One region of the Vagococcus changpingensis genome, then DNA from elsewhere that is predicted to be linked to it. Evidence: predicted binding sites of a transcription regulator. Region 1 holds the regulator's gene; the other holds the start of a gene.
The links. Region 1 encodes HrcA, which represses chaperone genes, less so after heat shock. Its sites were predicted from a motif close to TTAGCACTCNNNNNNNNNGAGTGCTAA; they were not measured.
Positions count from the first base shown of each region.

Region 2: groES (co-chaperone GroES) is a predicted target of HrcA. The motif match lies at 8,964-8,990, and genes of this name have one in related genera.

Region 1 covers NZ_CP093384.1:1,300,232-1,311,764, reverse strand. Annotated here, with positions in the region: partial or broken gene infB (translation initiation factor IF-2) at 1-1,939, shown strand, start outside; gene rbfA (30S ribosome-binding factor RbfA) at 1,971-2,318, shown strand; gene MN187_RS06485 (Gfo/Idh/MocA family protein) at 2,444-3,409, shown strand; gene truB (tRNA pseudouridine(55) synthase TruB) at 3,528-4,445, shown strand; gene MN187_RS06475 (bifunctional riboflavin kinase/FAD synthetase) at 4,459-5,412, shown strand; gene hemW (radical SAM family heme chaperone HemW) at 5,409-6,545, shown strand; gene hrcA (heat-inducible transcriptional repressor HrcA) at 6,835-7,881, shown strand; gene grpE (nucleotide exchange factor GrpE) at 7,898-8,470, shown strand; gene dnaK (molecular chaperone DnaK) at 8,518-10,347, shown strand; gene dnaJ (molecular chaperone DnaJ) at 10,490-11,533, shown strand, end outside.
Region 2 covers NZ_CP093384.1:1,606,333-1,617,865, reverse strand. Annotated here, with positions in the region: gene MN187_RS07780 (DRTGG domain-containing protein) at 1-902, shown strand, start outside; gene MN187_RS07775 (DHH family phosphoesterase) at 913-1,866, shown strand; gene MN187_RS07770 (GNAT family N-acetyltransferase) at 1,913-2,431, opposite strand; gene MN187_RS07765 (YebC/PmpR family DNA-binding transcriptional regulator) at 2,667-3,383, shown strand; gene MN187_RS07760 (DUF6681 family protein) at 3,406-4,182, opposite strand; gene MN187_RS07755 (hypothetical protein) at 4,183-4,653, opposite strand; gene MN187_RS07750 (S66 family peptidase) at 5,245-6,321, shown strand; gene MN187_RS07745 (AIM24 family protein) at 6,577-6,846, shown strand; gene groL (chaperonin GroEL) at 6,998-8,626, opposite strand; gene groES (co-chaperone GroES) at 8,653-8,937, opposite strand; gene MN187_RS07730 (CPBP family intramembrane glutamic endopeptidase) at 9,094-9,684, shown strand; gene MN187_RS07725 (redox-sensing transcriptional repressor Rex) at 9,720-10,355, opposite strand; gene MN187_RS07720 (ABC transporter ATP-binding protein) at 10,539-11,533, shown strand, end outside.

The DNA of each region.
Region 1 (11,533 bases):
TAATTCAACAGGTAATAACAATAACCAAAATAAAGGTGGAAACCGTAATAACAATGGTAACCGACCTTATCAAGGAAACCAAAACAATCGCTATAACAAAAATAATAAGCGACGTAACAATAAAAAAGGCAAACAGCAAACATCTAATAAGCCAGCTGTACCACCACGTAAATTTAAAGAATTACCAGAAGTGTTAGTTTACACTGAAGGCATGAATGTAGCAGATATTGCTAAGAAAATTTACCGTGAACCAGCAGAAATTATTAAAAAATTATTCCTATTAGGTGTGATGGTTAACCAAAATCAAGCATTAGATAAAGATACAATTGAATTATTGGCGGCAGATTATGGTATTGAAGCGGAAGAAAAAGTTCAAGAAGATGTGGCTGATATTGACAAATTCTTTGAAGCAGATGTTGTTGATCCTGATAAATTAGTCAGTCGTCCTCCTGTTGTGACTGTTATGGGACACGTTGACCATGGTAAAACAACCTTATTAGATACATTAAGAAATGCAAAAGTAACATCTGGTGAAGCAGGCGGGATTACACAACATATTGGTGCCTACCAAATTGATATTGATGGCAAACCAATTACATTCTTAGATACACCAGGACATGCGGCGTTTACTAGTATGCGTGCTCGTGGAGCAAGTATCACAGATATTACCATTTTGGTTGTAGCAGCAGATGATGGTGTCATGCCTCAAACAGTTGAAGCCATTAACCATGCTAAAGCAGCAGAAGTCCCAATTATTGTGGCGGTCAATAAAATTGATAAACCAAGTGCCAATCCAGATCGCGTGATGCAAGAATTAAGTGAATATGGCTTGATTCCAGAATCATGGGGTGGAGACACCATTTTTGTTCCAATCTCTGCCAAATTTGGGGATAATATTGAAGAATTATTAGAAATGATTTTACTTGTTTCTGAAGTGGAAGACTTAAAAGCTGACCCAACACAACGTGCAATCGGTACAGTTATTGAAGCACGCTTAGATAAAAGTAAAGGACCTGTTGTAACCTTATTAGTACAACAAGGAACACTACATGTTCAAGACCCAATCGTTGTTGGTAACACCCACGGACGTGTGCGTGTGATGACAAACGATATTGGTCGTCGTGATAAAACAGCTGGACCAGCAACACCAGTTGAAATTACCGGGTTAAATGATGTACCACAAGCTGGTGACAGATTTGTAACCTTCGAAGACGAAAAAACAGCTCGTGCAGCTGGAGAAGAAAGAGCAAAACGTGCTTTATTAGAACAACGTCAAGTGAGTCAACGTGTGACATTAGATAACTTATTCGAAAGTCTGAAAGATGGCGAAATGAAAGAAGTTAACGTTATTATCAAAGCGGACGTTCAAGGGTCAGCTGAAGCATTAGCTGCTAGTTTAACCAAAATTGATGTTGAAGGCGTTCGTGTGAAAATTGTCCATTCAGCAGTTGGGGCAATTAATGAAAGTGATATTACATTAGCTTCTGCAAGTAATGCGATTATCGTCGGTTTTAATGTTCGTCCAACAGCACAAGCTCGTACACAAGCAGAACAAGAACAAGTCGATATTCGTTTACACAGAATCATCTATAAAGTTATCGAAGAAATTGAAACAGCGATGAAAGGAATGCTTGATCCTGAATTTGTTGAAAAAATTACAGGACAAATGCAAGTTCGTGAAACTTACAATGTGTCTAAAGTTGGGACAATTGCAGGATGTTACGTAACAGAAGGCTTCATTCGTCGTGATTGTGGTATTCGTTTAATTCGTGATGGTATTGTTATCCATGAAGGTAACCTAGCTAGTTTGAAACGATTTAAAGATGATGCAAAAGAGGTAAAAATGGGATTTGAATGTGGTGCCACTCTTGAAAATTACAATGACGTAAAAGTTGATGATGTCATTGAAGGGTTCATCATGGAAGAAGTGAAAAAATAATTCAGCTCATTTATATGAGGAGGATAAGCATATGGCAAATTACCGAGATCGTCGTGTCGCTCAAGAAATATTAAAAGAAGTGAATGATATTTTACATAAAAAAGTGCGTGATCCACGTGTACAAGATGTAAGTATCACTGACGTAAAAGTAACTGGTGATTTACAAGAAGCAACTATTTTTTATAGCTTGTTGAGTGATAAAGCGTCTGATAAGCAAAAAGCGCAAGAAGGATTGGATAAAGCGACAGGATTAGTTCGTCGTGAATTAGGTCATAGATTAAGTATCTATAAAACACCTGAAATTACCTTTGCAAGAGATGAGTCAGTCGAATATGGAAATCATATTGATGAACTATTAAGAGGATTGCATAAAGATTAATTTAAAAAAGACTAGAGGAAAATTTATTTCTTCTGGTCTTTTTAATTTTTCATAAAATAGGAATGATTAACGCATAATAATGAAGTATGATACACTAAGGTTAGATTAATTAGGAGGCGATTCGATTGGTAAAAAATATCGGAATAGTTGGGACAGGTGTGATTGCAACAGAATTTGTAACGCAAGTAGATACGTCAAAATACACGGTCCATTCAGTGTATAATCGTAACCCAAGATCTCTTGAAACGTTTAAAGAAGCCCATCAATTACATAATGGCTACACAGATTATGATGAGTTTTTAAATGATGATACCCTTGAGTGTGTCTATATTGCAACACCAAATCAAACGCATTATGACTATGCTAAAAAAGCAATCGAAAAGGGTAAACATGTATTATGTGAAAAAGTGATGGTATTAAATGCTGACCAAGCACGTGAGTTATTTGAATTAGCGAAAAAGTATCACGTGGTTATACTGGAAGCTGTAACATTATTCTTCATGCCAATGTATCATGAAGTGAGCCATTTATTAGAACAAAATGTGTTAGGTAAAATTAGTGGGGCGAATATCACATTTGGTAGTTGTAAAGAATATGATGTAAATAATCGATTTTTCTCATTAGAAAAAGGCGGTGGGGCATTATTTGATATTGGACCATATGCCTTATCAGCAGCTGTTTATTTATTAGGGACAGACATTGAGTTAGTTTCTTCTGAGGTTGTCATGGCACCAAGTGGCGTTGATGAAAAATCAGTGACTACATTAAAAACAAAAAATAACGAACTAGCTAGTGTGATGTTATCGTTTAGAGGAAGATTACCAAAACAAATTTTAGTCACAGGTGATGAAGGCTATTTAATGATTAATGATTTTCCAAGAGCGACAACAGCCAATATCTTTTATAATGATGGAACAACACAAGTCATTGAAGCAGGCGATGGAAAAGATGTATTTACCTATGAGATGGATATGTTAAATCATTTGGCTAGTGAAAAAGACTTAGAGCATGTTCCTGATTGTCGAGAAGTCAGTCAACGAGTGATTGAGTTGATGGACGCCATGAGACATGAGTGGGGATGGAAATTATAATAGACACCTAAAAGGAGGGCGGCCTCCTTTTTTTATGTTTACAATCGCTTTTATCCTAATTAGGTCTTTAAGTATGCTATAATATTGAGGAAATGATGAAAAGAGTAGGAGAAGACAAATGGAAGGAATTATCCCTCTATGGAAACCACGTGGCATGACAAGTCATGATTGTGTTTTCCAGTTAAGAAAAATCTTAAAAACAAAAAAAGTTGGACATAGTGGCACACTTGACCCAGATGTTGATGGCATATTGCCTATTTGTGTCGGTAAAGCAACAAAAGTTGTTGAGTATTTGCAAGAATCCAATAAACTATATGTTGGGGAAATAACCCTTGGATTTTCAACAGAAACAGAAGATGCAAGTGGGGAAATTGTGGCAAAAAGTCCTATTACCAAGCCTTTAACAGAAAAAGAAATTGATGAAGCTATGTTATCTTTCACAGGTGATATTCAACAAATTCCTCCTATGTATTCTGCTGTTAAAGTGAATGGTCGACGATTATATGATTATGCGAGAAAAGGCGAATCAGTTGATCGTCCAGTTAGACAAACAGTTATTCATCGTTATAAACGCATCAGTCAACCAATCTTTTCAGAAGAAACACAGACACAGTCTTGGAAATTTGAAGTGGATTGTGCAAAAGGAACGTATGTTAGAACACTTGCTGTGGATACAGGAAAAAAATTAGGTTATGAGGCACATATGTCAGATTTGACGAGGTTATCAAGTGGAGGGTTTGACGTGAAAGAAGCCATTACGTTAGAAAGAGTAAGAGAACTTGTTGAAGATAATCAATCATCAGAAATATTCTATCCGCTTGAGAGAGCTGTCGAGACGTTTCCTAAAAAACGATTAACACCAGATGAGTATCAATTAATCAGAAATGGATTAGTGATGCCAGATTCTTTTTTTGAGGGATATGATGACACACCGTTGATTGCATTATTCTACAATCAACAACTTGTTAGTTTATATGGTAAACACCCAAGTAAACCTGGCTTATTTAAGCCAGTTAAAGTGATTCGAAACGATTAAAGGAGTATATGTTATGCAAATTATTAATATTCATCATCCGTATGATCCATGTGACTTACCTAAGGATGATGTCGTGTTAGCTTTAGGTTTTTTTGACGGCGTTCATAGAGGCCATCAAGAAGTAATCCGAACAGCTAAGACTATAGCAAATGAAAAAGGATTAAAATTGGCTGTGATGACATTTAATCATCATCCTGCAGTTGTTTTCCAAAAAGTAAACTATAAGAAAATGAAATACATTACAACAATTGAGCAGAAAGAAGAAAAAATGAGGCAATTGGGTGTCGATTATTTATATATCATTGAGTTTACGTCTTCTTTTGCCAGTCTTTCGCCACAAGATTTCGTCGATGAATACATGGTAGGATTGCATGCTAAAGTTGTTGTAGCAGGATTTGATTATACCTATGGAAAGAAAGATATTGCCAATATGAGTATCTTACCTACCTATGCAAAAGGTCGATTTGAAGTAGTTGAAGTTGAAAAATTAAGTGAACATGACGAAAAAGTTAGTTCAACAGCTATTCGTGAATGCATGAAGATAGGTGATATGTATGCAGCGAACAAATTATTGGGCTATGCTTATGAAACAACGGGTATTGTAGTACACGGAGATAAACGCGGTCGATTATTAGGGTATCCAACTGCTAATATTAAAGTGCCAACATATTCGTTATTACCTACTGGTGGGGTATATGTTGTGAAGATAAAAGTAGCAAATAAATGGTATATGGGTATGGCGCAAATAGGATACAATATCACATTTGAGAGCAATCGTCCAATGACCATCGAAGTCAATATTCTAGATTTTTCAGATGATATTTACGGTGAACAAGTGAGTGTTGAATGGCTACACTTTTTACGTGGAGAGCAAAAATTTGATAATGTGGATGGACTAATTGCCCAATTAAAACAAGATGAACAAAATACAAGGGATTATTTTGATGCAAGAGGAGGACTAATATGACGTCAGCCTATATACATATTCCTTTTTGTGAACATATCTGTTTTTATTGTGACTTCAATAAAGTATTTATTGAAGGACAACCTGTTGATGAATACATTGAGGCTTTGTTGAAAGAAATCAAGTTAACAAAAGAAGCTTATCCATCAGATACAACTGAAACCATTTATATTGGTGGTGGTACACCAACGTCTTTATCTGCTAAACAGCTCGACCGTCTATTAAGTGGTATAAAAGAATTATTACCGTTTAACCCAAGTGATGAATTTACTGTAGAGGCTAATCCAGGTGATTTGACAATGGATAAAATAAAAGTTCTTCAAACACATGGGGTCAATCGATTGTCTATGGGAGTTCAAACGTTTGATAATAGGTTATTAAAAAAAATTGGTCGAAAACATTCAGCACAAGATGTATTTGATACGATGTCTCTTTTAGAACGTGCTGATTTTTCCAATGTTAGTATTGATTTAATTTATGCTTTACCAAATCAAACAATGGAAAGTTTTGAAGACACGCTGGATAAAGCTTTGGCACTAGATTTACCTCATTATTCTATGTATTCATTGATTTTAGAAAATAAAACCATGTTTTATAATTGGGCAAGGCAAGGCAGATTGCATTTACCAGGGATTGATGTTGAGGGAGATATGTTTGAGCGAGCTATCGAACGCATGACGTTAGCTGGAAAACATCAGTATGAAGTGAGTAATTTTGCTGAAGTAGGAAAAGAGAGCAAACATAACTTGGTTTACTGGAATAATGATCATTATTATGGATTGGGCGCAGGAGCAAGTGGTTATTTAGGCAATATTCGTTATAAAAATCATGGACCTATCCAACATTACTTAGAACCCTTAAGACAAAATAACTTACCTACTATTACAACAGAAAATTTAACGATTAAGCATCAAATGGAAGAGGAAATGTTTTTAGGATTACGTAAAAAACAAGGTGTTTCTCTACCTAATTTTGAACAAAAATTTGGTCAAACATTTGAATCTATTTATGGAAGTGTCGCTGAGCGTTTAATAGAGGAAGAAATGATTCAAATAAGAGATGGCTTTATTTCGTTAACGGATAAAGGATTAATTTTAGGAAATGATGTTTTTGAGAAATTTTTATTAGAAAAATAAGTATGAAACAGTCTAAAGAGAAAAAATTAGGCTGTTTTTTTGTTATTCTCGTTTTTTTGACAAAATAAATTGACATATTCTTGTGATTACTCATTTATAGATTTGTCATAATATAGATGAATCCTTTGTTTATTAAGCTTTATTAATATGGTATCGTTAGATTTAGCACTCTATAACAAAGAGTGCTAAAAAGGAGAGGCTTTTAGTTGACAAAAAAATTAATCCTTGTTATATTAATAATGTAGTTAGCACTTAGTGTGAATGAGTGCTAATAAGGAAGGTGATTCGCATGTTGAGTATGAGACAAGAACACATCTTACAATTATTAGTTCAGCTCTATACTGAAACAGGACAACCTGTTGGATCGAAGACCTTGATGAATAACGGGATTACAGTTAGTTCAGCAACCATTCGAAATGAGCTGTCGAAATTGGAAGATTTTGGTCTTATTCAAAAAATGCACACGTCTTCCGGTAGAATTCCTTCAATGAAAGGATATCGTTATTATGTGGATCATTTAATGGATCCTAGTAAGATTAGTTCTACCGATGTTCAACGTATCAAACGATTGTTTAATCGCAAGTTTAACGCCACAAATGAAATCATTGAGTGGTCTGCTAATATTTTATCCGATTTAACAAGTTATACAGCCTTTTCGTTAGGGCCAGAGGTAAAAGAACGTCGATTAACTGGGTTTCAAATTGTTCCGTTGAATACTCGCCAATTAATGGCGATTATTGTGATTGATCAAGGATATGTTGAAAGTCAAGTGTTCTCAATTCCAAGTTCAGTGTCAACTGAAGATATCGAAAAAATGATTCGAATCATCAATGATCGATTGTTGGGAGAAACACTTTTGACAGTTTACCATAAGCTTCGAACGGAGATTCCATTAGTTCTCCAACGTTATTTTAATAATTCAAGTAATATTTTATTCTTATTCGAAGATGTGTTTAATCAAGCTTTTGATGAACAAATTTATGTGGGTGGAGGGATGAATTTATTAAATTCTGCTGCTATTACAAACCCAAATGAGTTTCAGTCAGTGTATTCCTTAATTAGTGATACAGATAAATTGACTGAGCTTCTTATATCGGATAAAGATGAAAAAATTGATATTAAAATTGGAGATGAACTAAACAATGAATTGTTACAAAACATGAGTTTAGTAACTGGATCGTACGATGTTTTTCAACGAGGCAAAGGATTAGTAGCTGTTTTAGGACCTGCTAACATGTCTTATTCGAAACTGTTAGGAGTTATGGATGTTTTGACGGATGAGCTATCTAGACATCTAGAAACATATTATCGACATTTGGAAAATAGTGGAGAGTGAAAGGAGACTGACTAAAGTGAAGAAAGACGAATCAGTTGATAAAGTTAACGAGGAAGAAAAAAAAGACGAAGAGTCGATAGCTGAAACAAATGAGGCTGTTGAGACCGAAGAAGTGGTAGAAGAAAACGAAACGGAAGAATCGTTAGAACAAACATTACAGGAAGATTTAGATAAGATGGAAGATCAATTCCTAAGAGCTCAAGCAGAAATTGCGAATATGCGCAATCGACATAAAAAAGAGCGTGAGGAAGCTTCTAGATATCGGGCACAAGAATTAGCAAAAGAGTTATTACCAGCTTTGGATAACTTAGATCGTGCGTTAGCAATTGAAGTGAGCGATGAGCATGGTGAGGCGATGAAAAAAGGAATTGAGATGGTGAGAGAAAGTATGTTACATGCTTTTAAAGAATCTGGTATCGAAGAGATAAAAGCTGAAGGTGAAAAATTTGATCCAAATTTACATCAAGCCGTCCAAACAGTTCCCGCTGAAGATGGTCAAGAATCAGATGTGATTGTTCAAGTGTTACAAAAAGGTTATATATTGCATGATCGTATTTTAAGACCATCAATGGTTATCGTGACACAATAATATAAATGATATTTAAATAAAATAATTAGATAAAGGAGATTTTTAATATGAGTAAAATAATTGGTATTGACTTAGGAACAACAAACTCTGCAGTAGCTGTATTAGAAGGCGGAGAAGCAAAAATTATTACTAATCCAGAAGGTAACCGTACAACACCATCTGTTGTATCGTTTAAAAATGGTGAAATCCAAGTTGGTGAAGTAGCAAAACGTCAAGCAGTAACAAACCCAAATACAATTTCTTCTATTAAACGTCATATGGGTGAACCTGGATATAAAGTAGAAGTTGAAGGAAAATCATATACTCCACAAGAAGTTTCAGCGATGATTTTACAATACATCAAAGGATTTGCTGAAGATTACTTAGGCGAAAAAGTTGATAAAGCAGTTATTACTGTTCCAGCTTACTTCAACGATGCTCAACGTCAAGCAACAAAAGATGCTGGTAAAATCGCTGGTTTAGAAGTTGAACGTATTGTTAACGAACCAACTGCAGCAGCTTTAGCTTATGGTTTAGATAAAACTGACCGTGATGAAAAAGTATTAGTATTTGACTTAGGTGGTGGTACATTTGACGTGTCTATCCTTGAACTAGGTGATGGCGTATTTGATGTATTATCAACTGCAGGTGACAACAACTTAGGTGGGGATGACTTTGACGAAAAAATCATCGACTACTTAGTAGAAGAATTCAAAAAAGAAAATGGCATTGATTTGTCTAAAGATAAAATGGCAGTACAACGTTTGAAAGATGCTGCTGAAAAAGCGAAAAAAGATTTATCAGGTGTAACAAGCACTCAAATTAGCTTACCATTCATCACTGCTGGAGAAGCTGGACCTCTTCACTTAGAGTTAAACTTAACTCGTGCGAAATTTGATGAATTAACATCTGATTTAGTTGAAAGAACTAAAATTCCAGTTCGTCAAGCAATTAAAGATGCTGGTATTTCAACTTCAGAAATTGATGAAGTTATCTTAGTTGGTGGATCTACTCGTATTCCTGCAGTAGTTGAAGCTGTAAGAAAAGAAACTAAAAAAGAACCTAACAAATCAGTTAACCCTGATGAAGTAGTCGCAATGGGTGCTGCTATCCAAGGTGGAGTAATCACTGGTGATGTTAAAGATGTTGTCTTACTTGATGTTACACCGTTATCATTAGGTATTGAAACAATGGGTGGCGTGTTTACTAAATTAATCGACCGTAACACAACAATCCCAACAAGTAAATCACAAGTCTTCTCTACAGCAGCAGACAACCAACCAGCCGTTGATATCCATGTTTTACAAGGTGAACGTCCAATGGCAGCTGACAACAAAACATTAGGAAGATTCCAATTAACAGATATTCCTGCAGCTCCACGTGGTGTGCCACAAATCGAAGTATCATTTGATATCGATAAAAATGGTATTGTTAACGTAAGTGCAAAAGACTTAGGTACTCAAAAAGAACAAACTATTACAATCAAATCATCTTCAGGTCTAACAGATGAAGAAATTGAACGTATGGTGAAAGATGCTGAAGCAAATGCTGAAGCAGATAAAGAACGTAAAGAAGAAGTTGATTTACGTAACGACATCGATGCGTTATTATTCTCAGTTGACAAAACTTTAGGCGAGTTAGAAGGAAAAGTTGATGCGGACGAAGTGAAAAAAGCGGAAGATGCTCGTGATGAATTAAAAGCAGCTGTAGAAGCTAATAACATTGAAGACATGAAAGCTAAACGCGATGCATTAAATGAAATTGTCCAAGCTTTAACTGTTAAATTATATGAGCAAGCGGCAGCACAACAAGCACAAGAAAATCCAGAAGCAGCACAAAGTGGCGCGGATGATGTTGTTGATGCAGACTTTGAAGAAATCAACGACGACGAAAAATAATGATGAGTCAAGAAAAAAGCCAAAGCATTGTGCTTTTGGCTTTTTCTCTTGATTATTACGATAAAGCATTCTAAAATTGACTGATTTGTGGTATGATTTAAACGAATTTAGACGTTTTAGAAAAATGGGGGGTTAGTTATATATGGCCAAAAGAGATTATTATGAGGTTTTAGGAGTATCTAAAACAGCAACAGATGATGAAATAAAAAAAGCCTATCGTAAACTATCCAAAAAATATCATCCAGACATAAATAAAGAACCCGATGCAGAAGAGAAGTTTAAAGAAGTATCTGAAGCATTTGAAGTATTAAGTGATGCACAAAAACGTGCAGCTTATGACCAATATGGCCATGCAAGTACTGATCCAAACTTTGGTGCTGGTGGTTTTGGCGGTGGTGGTTTCCAAGATTTTGGTGGTAGTTTCGGAGGGTTTGAAGATATTTTTGAATCATTCTTTGGCGGTGGAGGACGTTCTAGTAATCCTAATGCGCCAAGACAAGGTTCTGATTTGCAGTATACATTAGATTTAACGTTTAATGAAGCAATCTTCGGGTTAGAAAAAAATATTCGTTATAATCGTGAAGACGAATGTGCGACATGTCATGGAACTGGAGCAAAACCAGGAACTCATCCAGAAAACTGTCCTAAATGTCATGGTTCAGGTGTTATTAATGTTGAAAGACAAACGCCACTTGGACGTATGATGAGTCAACAATCATGTGATGAGTGTCAAGGGACAGGTAAAATCATTAAAGAAAAATGTGAAACATGTCATGGTGCTGGACGTATGATTAAGTCTCATTCTGTTAAAGTGACTGTTCCAGCTGGTGTTGAAGATGGACAACAAATGCGTTTATCTGGACAAGGGGAAGCAGGTTATAATGGTGGACCTTATGGTGATTTATATGTAGTCTTTAGTGTGGAAGAAAGCCCAATCTTTGAAAGAGATGGTTCTGAAATCTATTATGATCACCATATTACATTTGTTCAAGCAGCGCTAGGAGACGAGATTGAAGTCCCAACTGTTCATGGACGAGTGAAGTTAAGAATACCAGCAGGGACCCAAACAGGTACAACCTTTAGACTTAAAGGAAAAGGTGCACCAAGATTACGTAGTAATGGAAATGGCGATCAACAAGTAACGGTTCATGTTGATACACCAACTAAAATGAATGAAGAGCAAAAG
Region 2 (11,533 bases), 310 kb from region 1:
TAACTGGTGGATTTGAAATCAGTCAAGATATTATAGACTTAGCAGATGAAGTTAAAATGCCTATTTTACGTACATCTCATGATACCTTTACTGTTGGAATGCTAATAAACCGTGCTATTAGTGATCAGATGATTAAAAAGGATATCGTGTTGGTAGAAGATATCCAAACACCTGAAAATGAAACATTCTATATGACAACGAAAGATACGGTTGAAGATTATGTTAAATTGGTTGAGAAAACTGGATACACACGTTTTCCTGTAGTAAATAAATCTAATCGCTTAGTGGGGATGGTAACAGCAAAAGACGTGTCTGATAAATCACTGACACAATCTATTGAAAAAGTTATGACGAAAGATCCACGATATGCTAAATCACATATGAGTGTAGCAAGTATCGGACATCAAATGATTTGGGATGGTTTGGAGATTATTCCTGTGGTGGAAGATGATCTAACGCTTGTCGGAATTATATCACGACAAGATGTGATGAGAACTGTTCAATTAGCACAAAAGCAACCGCAGGCTGCACATAAATTGACGGATCATATTACTAACCAGATTGTGGAAAAAGAAATGCCTGAAAAAGGAGATGCTATTTTTACATTTGTTGTCACGCCACAGATGATTAATAATTTAGGAACGCTCTCTTTTGGTGTATTAAATCAAATTATTTCAAGTGTTGTTCGTTCAACGATGTTATCACGATACAATTTTCATTCGGTTATTGAGCAAAGTAGCTTATATTATTTCAAATTAATCCAAATGGATAGCGAAATAGAAATCAGAACTCAAGTGATAGAAGTTGGTAGACGTTCAGGAAAAGTTGAAGTAAGTGTATATAAAGATAATATCGTTTCTGCAAAAGCGATTGCAGTATGTCAGTTAATGGATCCAGTTTAGGAGGAAAAGTATGACTATTAGTCAAGAAATTTTAAAAGAAATAAAACATTATGATACCATCATGATTCATCGCCACCAAAGCCCAGACCCAGATGCACTAGGCTCACAAGGTGGTTTAGGAGAAATATTAAAAGCAAGTTTTCCTAAGAAATCCATTTATTTAGTTGGTGGCCCTGTGAATGATTTAGACTACCTTGTCACGATGGATGACGTGAGTGATGAGATGTATCAAGATGCTTTAGTTATTGTGACAGATACTGCGAATGCTCCACGAATAAGTGGAGAGCAGTATTACTTAGGAAAAAAATTAATTAAAATAGATCATCATCCGGATGATGAGCCTTATGGTGATTTATCATGGGTAAATACACAAGCAAGTAGTACAAGTGAATTGATTTATGATTTTTATGAAGAAAACAAAGAACATCTTGTTATGACAGATAATGCTGCGAGATTACTTTATGCCGGTATTATTGGAGATACTGGACGATTTTTATATCCTGGAACAACGTCTCACACATTATGGGTAGCTAGTCAATTGCTAACATACGACTTCGATGCGGCAAGATTAAGTCGATATATGGACGAAGTAGATGAAAAAATTTCGCGTTTGTCAGGATACATCTACGAAAATATGGTTTCGGATGAAAATGGTGCAGCGATGGTGTTATTAACACAGGATGCATTGAAAGAGTTTGATGTAGTTGATTCGGAAACACCAGCTATTATTCCTTTACCAGGAAAGATTCGTGGGATTTTATCGTGGGCAATTTTTGTTGAGCAGCCTGAAGGATTTTTTAGAGTTCGCTTGAGAAGTAAAGGTCCTGTGATTAATGGTGTTGCAAAACGACATCATGGTGGTGGTCACCCATTGGCTAGTGGAGCAAATGCTAAGGATATGGATGAAGTGGAAGAAATATTTGAAGAAATCAAAACAATTGTTAGTGAATATAAAATATCATAAGTAAAAAAGCGTAAAAATAAGTTAATCTTATTTTTACGCTTCTGTATTATCCGAGTATTTTTTCAACGACTAATTGTTTGCCATAGTCACCATTATGTGTAGAGATAGCTTTATAACCTTGTTTTTCCCAGAAACGAGAAGCACGTTTATCATCTTCTATAAACGTTAAATGCATGATTTTAGTTCCTGTATCAGATACTGTTTTTTCTAAGGCATTATACAGTTCTTGAGCGAGTTTTGTTCCTCTGTATTCTTCTTCTAATATAAAGTAACCAAGTATGCCAGTTTCTTTTTGAGGATAATCTTCTACCCAGTCAATGAATCCCATTAATCTATCACGATCAAAGATACCATACATGTATTTTTGAGAAGGTAATACTTTGGGAGGTAACGAAGTGAAGAATTCTTTTACTTGTTCATCCGTTGGAACAGCAGTTACATAATCAGTAAAGTAGTCTTTGGTTCTTAATAAAAATTCTTTAAAGATAACCAAATCTGCTTCATTATTTCCATCAAGTAATCGAATATGAATGGATGGAAAATCAATTGTATTAAAATGTTTCATAAAATATATACCTCTTTCTATCTGTATGGAACAGTTATTACTACCTAAGAATAGCTCATATTATTGGGAAATAAAAGGTATTAGAGGAAAAAAGTTAAAAAACGTGTTGATAATCGGTGTTTTATGTTTAAGATTGAAAAAAATACTTTGCGAAATGCTAATAAGCAAGTATAATAAAACAGGACGTTTTTGCGTTACAACTGAAACAATTTATTAAGAAAGAGAAGTGAGACTATTGGGACGTAAATGGGCTAATATCGTAGCTAAGAAAACAGCTAAAGATGCAAACAACAGTAAAGTTTATGCCAAATTTGGAATTGAAATTTATGCAGCAGCAAAATCAGGTGATCCAGATCCGCACTCTAATCAAAAACTTCGTTTCGTTATTGATCGCGCAAAAACATACAATGTACCAAAACATATTATTGATCGTGCTATAGAAAAAGCAAAAGGTTCAGGAGATGAAAATTATTCTGAATTACGTTATGAAGGATTTGGGCCAAATGGTTCGATGGTGATTGTTGATACGTTAACAAATAATGTCAACCGTACAGCAGCAGACGTTCGAGCAGCATTTGGTAAAAATGGTGGGAACATGGGTGTATCAGGTGCTGTAGCATACATGTTTGACAACACAGCGATTTTTGGTTTTAAAGGCGAAGACGTGGATGAAATTTTTGAGTATCTATTAGAAAAAGATATTGAAGTCAAAGATGTGTTCGAAGAAGAAGACCAAATCATCGTTTACGGTGAATCAAGTGATTTCCACGCGATTCAAGAAGCATTAAAAGAAAAAGGAATTACAGAATTTTCAGTAGCTGAAATCCAAATGCTTGCTCAAAATGAAGTAGAATTATCAGAAGAAGATTTAGCTCAATTTGAAAAGATGATTGATGCGTTAGATGAATTAGAAGATGTTCAACAAATCTTCCACAATGTAGACATGGATTAATAAAAAAGTCAGAAGAATTGAATTATTTCTTCTGACTTTTTTTGCGTCGACTCATATGTGATACCTCTTTAGAAGACTTATTCTGACTAGATTGAGGGATGATATGTTCATCATTGTCTTTAACCCGTAATTCCAAAGTATAAGGTTCTTTGTAAATAATACCATCTTTTTCATAAGAACCACCATTAACAAAAACACCAAGTGGGATTAAAGAATCAGCCTCATCATTAATTTTAATGGTGGCAACTTTGGTTAAGTCTTTATAGCTACTACCAATAAATAATTCCCCTTTTGATATTTTATAAAATGGAATCAATGTATAATCTTCTAGCTCGTAAGCATAGTCATTTAATTTTTTTGCTTGAATGTAATTTTTATCAAGTAGATTATGAATAACAGTATCAATGACTTGATCACTATTATCTATTAATGTTAAAGTAAGCAATTTACCTTGTATTTTAGGAGTTGTTGATGAGGTTTGGACAGTCTCATCAAACGTTGCATCTTCGGGGACGATATTTTCTATCAAGTTAGTGACGTCCCATTTAACTTTTTGATTTTTAAAATAATAGATAAAGTTTAAAACTATAAAATAAGCTAATACAATAAATATTAGTAAATATAAACTCATTCTTAAGTAATTTCCATTTTGAAAATATCCTTTAACAATTCGTAAAATATAAAGTGTTGGAAAGACACTCACAACGGTTAATATTTTATTTTGTAGTCTTGGATTAATATTTAAATAATTTAAAAATTTAGTAATATTGCTTAAAATCAAGGTTAGTATTGCATCCATCTAATTATTTCCCCCAGTGACTGTTTTATTTTCATTTGTTTTAGGAGAAACTTGTTTTGTTTGAACATCTGGTGTTACGGTTTCTTCTGTTTTTTCCATATCATTTTGATTGTTCATTGACTCCTGAACATCAGAAGAAGGAGTGGTATTTTCAACCGAAGATTGTTCATCTTGTGTTTGATTTTGCTTGGTTTCTTTACTATTTCTCGTTTTATTTTGATTTTCAGATGTTGAGCTATCTGTTTGTTGAATAGGGCTATTGCTCGTTGTATCTGAATCGTTACTTTCTTTTGTTGTGTCTGTTTGATTTTGAGTTGTATGTGTTGTAGTTTGTGTTGTAGAAGTGTCTGTTTTTTTGGTTTTATAGTTACTTCCATCTACAACAGCAGTTGTTGCACTAATCCCCAAAGCAATACTGAAAATAGCAATAGGCTTCAAAAAAGGGGCAACAATTTTTTTATCTTTTGACATACATGGCTCTCCTTTCGTACTAAGTCATAATTCACCATTCTATCATAACAGATTTTTTTGTTTTTAAAAAAGTAAGAGATGGTTTTCTAATATATTTAAACTATTTTTAATAAGAGTGGCCTTATGATAACAGTCATATTTGATATTTTTTTACAAAATATGTCAGTATTTTTATGCAGTGAAGATTCCATTAAGGGGAGGAACTATCTGAAAGGATAATTCCTACCCTTTTTTTGCTGATTTTTAAGTTGAAAAAAGAGGGAAAAAGATTACTAATGACTAAAAAAGAAGGTTTTCTATATGGCATAGTGATTTTTGGTATTACTGCAATGACTATGTGTGTTTATAGTCTATACTTAGCATTTTGATCAATTATTTACAGTAGCAGGATGTGTTTCTTGATGACGTTTATCGGGGATGTGGTCGGATAGGGGTTAGCAGTAATCTCTCGTAAAGTAACGGTACTCTTGCACTCAAAACAAGTAGAAGAGTCTGTTGAATATGATTAAACAGTAACTTTGGTGGAGACATCAAAGTTATTTTTTTATGGTATAATTTGTAGAATCAGTGACTAGTGTTAGGAGGAAAGATATGTTTAAACCAAGACGATTAAAACGTGGAGATAAAGTTGCGATTATCAGCTTATCAAAAGGATTATTGGGAGAAGAATTTGTTGAACATAACCTTATTTTAGGGAAAAAGAGATTGGAAGATTATGGGTTAGACGTTGTGTTTATGCCACATGCTTTAAAAGGGATAGATTTTGTTGATAGACATCCAGAAAAAAGGGCCAAGGATTTGATTCAAGCTTTTGAAGATGACTCTATCAAAGGGATTATTTGTGCGATTGGAGGAGATGATACTTATCGAACACTTCCATATCTAATGGAGAATGAAAAATTTAAAAATTTAGTCAAAACTAAACCAAAATTATTCACTGGATTTTCTGATTCTACGATTAATCATTTGATGTTTTATTGTCTTGGTTTAACCACTTATTATGGGATGGCTTTTATTCCTGATTTAGGCGAAATTAGTGATAGTATGTTGCCTTATACTGAAAAGTATTTTAGTTATTATTTTTCAGAAAGTCCGCTATATGAAGTAATAAAACCTAGTGAAGTTTGGTATGATGAACGGCTGGATTTTTCTAAAAATGCATTAGGGCAACAACGTATTAGCCATATTGAGACAAAAGGCTATGAGTTGCTACAAGGTAAGTCGGTATTTGAAGGAGAATTGTTAGGTGGTTGTATCGATAGTTTGTATGATATGTTAACACCATTTACAAATAGTGATGAACCAGAAGTGGTTGAACGATACGGTATTTTTCCAGACTTAACGAATTGGCAAGGAAAGATTTTATTTATTGAAACGTCAGAAGTGAAAGAGTCGCCAGAAACAGTTGAAAAAATGTTGGGAGTATTGAAAGACAAAGGTATATTTGATGTGGTGAATGGTGTTATTTTTGGTAAACCACAAGACGAAGTATTTTATGAAGAATACAAACAATCTTTAGTTAAAGTGATTGATAATAAAGAGTTGCCAATAGTTTACAATGTTAATTTTGGCCATGCGACGCCACGATGTGTATTGCCATATGGGGTTCGTGTACAAGTTGATAGTGAGAAACAAGAAATTAGATTGTTAGAGTTGGCGTTTATGTAAGAGGAAGGTCGATGGAGAAATTTGCTTAATAATAAAAGATTATTTAGACAAAAAAGCGGTGATTTGTGGCGCCGAATAAACAGATATCACTTTACAAGCTAGTGTTATGTAGTGGACAGTTGGAGATGTCAGTGCAACAACTGGTGTAAAAGGTGTAGGCAACTTTTTTAGTAACAATGTTCGAGGTGCTATAACGAAATAATCTGCGATTAAGTCTGAATATACAGGTAAAGGATTACTAGTGCTTGAACCAACGTGTATAAATATATTCTATTATTTGATGTAACACACTGGGACAATTCAATTGTACTTGATGATGGTTTATTCTTAGCCTGTGACTCAAGATTAAAACATAAAGCAATTATGCGTTCAAAGATGTCATCAGCTATGGTGGGAAACGAAGGATTGTTTAATTTAAATATAAAAGGTAGTGGGGTTCTTTGTTTGGAATCTCCAACACCTTATGAAGAACTGATTGAAATTGAATTACAAGATGATGTATTAAAAATAGAAAGATTAACATAATATGAGGGTTTTATCATATTATGTTATATAAAGATATAAAAAAGTTTAAAAAGAGTTATGAATAAATATTTTTGGATGAAATAAAAGGAACCACTTGAAACATAAAGTCTCAAGTGGTTCCTTTTATTTCAATATGTCTCCTTTAAAGAGTTTACATCATACCGCCCATCATTGATGGGTCCATTCCACCAGGCATGCCGGCAGATTCTGGTTCTGGTTTGTCAGCAATAACCCCTTCAGTCGTTAAGATTAAAGCAGAAACACTTGCAGCATTTTGTAAAGCTGAACGTGATACTTTAGTTGGATCCACGATACCAGCATCAATCATGTTAACCCAAGTATCCTCTTTTGCATTGTATCCAACACCTGCATCAGCTTGTTTTAGTTTATCAACAACAACTGAGCCCTCCATACCAGCGTTTTCAGCGATTTGACGAACTGGTTCTTCTAAAGCACGGACAACAATGTTCACACCAGTTTTCTCGTCACCTGTTACATCAAGTTCAGCCACTTTTGGTAATACATTAACAAATGCCGTACCACCACCAGCAACAATCCCTTCTTCAACAGCAGCACGAGTTGCGTTTAACGCATCTTCAATACGTAGTTTTAATTCTTTTAATTCAGTTTCAGTTGCAGCACCAACTTTAATAACAGCAACACCACCAGCTAATTTAGCTAAGCGTTCTTGTAATTTTTCACGGTCAAAATCTGATGTTGTTTCAGCAATTTGAGAACGGATTAATGACACACGATTTTCAATTGCTTGTTTGTCACCATTTCCTTCAACAATTGTTGTGTTATCTTTGTCGATAACCACTTTACTTGCAGAACCTAGGGCATCAATTGTTGTGTCTTTTAAATCTAATCCTAAGTCTTCAGTGATAACAGTTGCGCCAGTTAAAGCAGCAATGTCTTGTAACATTTCTTTACGACGGTCACCAAAGCCAGGAGCTTTAACAGCAGCCACATTGAATGTACCACGGATTTTGTTTAAGACTAATGTTGGTAAAGCTTCACCATCAACATCATCAGCAATGATTAATAATGGTTTACCTTGTTGTAAAATTTGCTCTAATAAAGGTAAAATATCTTGAATATTAGAGATTTTTTTATCTGTAATTAAGATGTATGGATTTTCTAAAACAGCTTCCATTTTATCGTTGTCTGTTACCATGTATTGAGATAAATAACCACGGTCAAATTGCATTCCTTCAACAACGTCTAATTCAGTTTCAATCCCTTTAGATTCTTCGATTGTGATAACGCCGTCGTTACCAACTTTTTCCATTGCTTCAGAGATTAATTCACCAATTTTTTCACTACCAGAAGAAACAGCAGCTACTTGTGCGATTGATTCTTTAGAGTCAATTTTTTTAGAAATAGCATGTAATTCTTCAACAGCTTTTTTAGTAGCAAGTTCAATCCCACGACGAATGCCAATTGGATTAGCACCCGCAGTGACATTTTTAAGCCCTTCACGAACGATTGCTTGAGTTAAAACAGTTGCAGTCGTTGTTCCATCACCTGCGATGTCATTTGTTTTAGAAGCTACTTCAGCCACCAATTGAGCCCCCATGTTTTCAAAACGATCTTCAAGTTCGACTTCTTTAGCGATAGTGACACCATCGTTTGTAATTAATGGAGAACCAAATGATTTATCTAAAACAACGTTACGTCCTTTAGGTCCTAATGTTACTTTTACAATATTTGCTAATGTATCAACACCACGTACCATTGAGCTACGAGCGTCTTCAGAGAATTTAATATCTTTTGCCATTTATTATTCACCTCATCATTTTATTTTTATTCTACGATTGCGATTATATCTTTGTCGTGTAGTACTAAGTAATCTTCACCAGAGTCACTGACTTCTTGACCGGCATATTTTTCGAATAGGACAGTTTGTCCAACGCTTACAGATACGGATAATTTTGTCCCATTTTCTAAAGTACGACCATCACCAATAGCAATGACCTCACCTGTTTGAGATTTTTCTTTTGAAGCTGATGTTAAAACTAGTCCACTGGCAGTTTTTTCTTCCGCTTCTTTTACTTTAATAACAACACGATCTCCTAATGGTTTTAACAATGTGTATCCCTCCATAATTTTATTTTTTAGCACTCTTGTTTAATGAGTGCTAATTACATCTTTTATAATACAGATAAATGTTTTTTTTTGCAAGTATTTTGATACAATAAGAAAAGATATCAAAATCAACGATAGAAAAGATAGGTGTAAGCACAGATGACATTGAATCGAAATATGATTTATACAAGTTTTCTATATTTATTTTTATTGAACAGTCATTTATTTTTTTCATTAAATAACAATCAAACTATGTTGCTTTATAGTGTCATAGTATGGTTAATTTTAGTTATTTATTTTAAAACGACAAAAAAAGATACGTTAACAAAATCAACTTCTTCTATAAAAAAAATAGCATGGTGGGGAGTTGTAGGTCTGTTGTTAAGTTTTATGGTCCAATGGGGATTTTTATTTATCACTAATATGATTTCTCCAAGTTTAAATCTCAACACAGATATATCAGGTCAATCAACTTATTTATTTTTGCTTGTCTCTATTTTATTTAATCCTATCATGGAAGAATTGGTTTTTCGGTTTAGTTTTGTCAATTGGATTGGACAAAAATTACCGATTTGGGTGGGGATTGTAGTAAGTTCGCTGATTTTTATGTTGATGCACACAAGTGGGAATCTGATGATTTACTTTGGTTTGGGTATGGTTTTTTCATATATTTATAAAAAAAGTGGAAGTATTTTAACATCTATTCTGGTACATATGGTGATGAATGGGATAGTGCTTTGGCTAAATTAAAAAAGCTTAGCGACAGCGGTCGATAAGCTTTTTATTTAGTCTTCTTTGTAGTTAGATAAGAAGTAGATTAATGTTTGCATTTCATTTGTTAGGTCAACATTTTGAATTTGAACATCCTTTGGAACGTTGATACGAATTGGTGTGAAATTCATAATGCCTTTGATTCCGGCTTCAACTAGACGGTCAGCATTTTCTTGTGCATGTGCTGGTGGGACAGTCAAAATGGCAACATCAATATGTTGTGCACGAATTTGTTCGACCATATCATTAGCATCATAGATAGGAACGCCATCAAGTATGCGACCAACAATATCAGGTTTAACATCAAATGCAGCACTGATACGAATACTATCACTTTGATGGAAACGGTAGTTCAATAATGCGTGTCCTAAATTACCAACACCGACAAGAGCTACATTTGTTAAACGATCTTCATTTAACGTTTTAGCAAAAAAAGTCATTAAACTTTCCACGTCATACCCGTAACCACGTTTACCTAGTTCCCCAAAATAAGAAAAGTCACGTCGAATAGTAGCACTGTCAACTTTCACAGCCTCACTTAACTCAGTTGAAGAGACTTTTTTCTTTCCTGAATCAAATAAAAATTTTAAATATCGATAATACAAAGGTAACCTTTTGGCAGTTGCCTTTGGAATAGTCGTGTCTTTCATAATAATTCCCCTCACTTTTCATATACCCTCATTGTTATAAAGTTCACGTTAATAGGATACCTTTACTAAGGGATAAAAGCAATTTTTACGCTTATATTTGAGTAATTCTGAACGATAAATATACCAAACATATCTTATGTTTTATGATAAACTGTTCTTATAAGTTAAAAGATGGAGGACGTCATGATTTTATTACAAGCTAACAATGTCTCTAGATTATTTGGAGATGACGTATTATTTGAAAATATACAATTAGATATACAAGATAAAAGTCGAATTGCGCTTGTTGGACGTAATGGTGCAGGGAAATCGACATTATTAAAAATATTAGCTGGCATTGAAGAGCCAGATACAGGTTTAGTTACGAAAACAAGAGATTTAACAATGGGTTATTTAGACCAACATACTGGTTTAGAATCAGATAAAACGATTTGGGAAGAGATGCTTAGTGTCTTTGACTATGTTCAAGAGATGGAAAAAAACTTACGACAATTAGAAAAAGACATCGCCGATCCAAATATCCATGATGATGAAGAAAAATATCAACAAGTACTAAAAGATTACGATAAATTACAACATGAGTTTAATGAAATGAATGGGTATGGTTATGAGTCTGAAATAAAATCTGTTTTACATGGATTTCGTTTTGATGAAAGCTATTTTGATGTCCCAATTCAAAATCTATCAGGTGGTCAAAAAACTCGTTTAGCATTGGCTCGTTTGTTATTGGAAAAACCTAATCTACTCATTTTAGATGAGCCGACTAACCATTTAGATATTGATACATTAAATTGGTTAGAAGGGTATTTACACGGCTATCGTGGGGCTATTTTGATGGTATCCCATGACCGTTATTTCTTAGATAAGATTGTGAATGAAGTATATGATATTAGTCGAAGAAAAATTAGTCATTATAAAGGTAATTATTCGAAGTTTTTAGAAATGAAAGCTGAGAGGTTAGAACAAGAAGAAAAAGAATACGAAAAACAGCAGGATAAAATTGCAAAACTAGAGGACTTTGTGGCACGAAACATTGTACGCGCATCAACAACAAAACGAGCACAAAGTCGTCGTAAACAATTAGAAAAAATGGAAAAATTAGAGAAGCCTTTAGGTGATGAGAAATCAGCTCATTTTCTATTTAAAATCAATCGCACGTCAGGTAGAGAAGTGCTAAC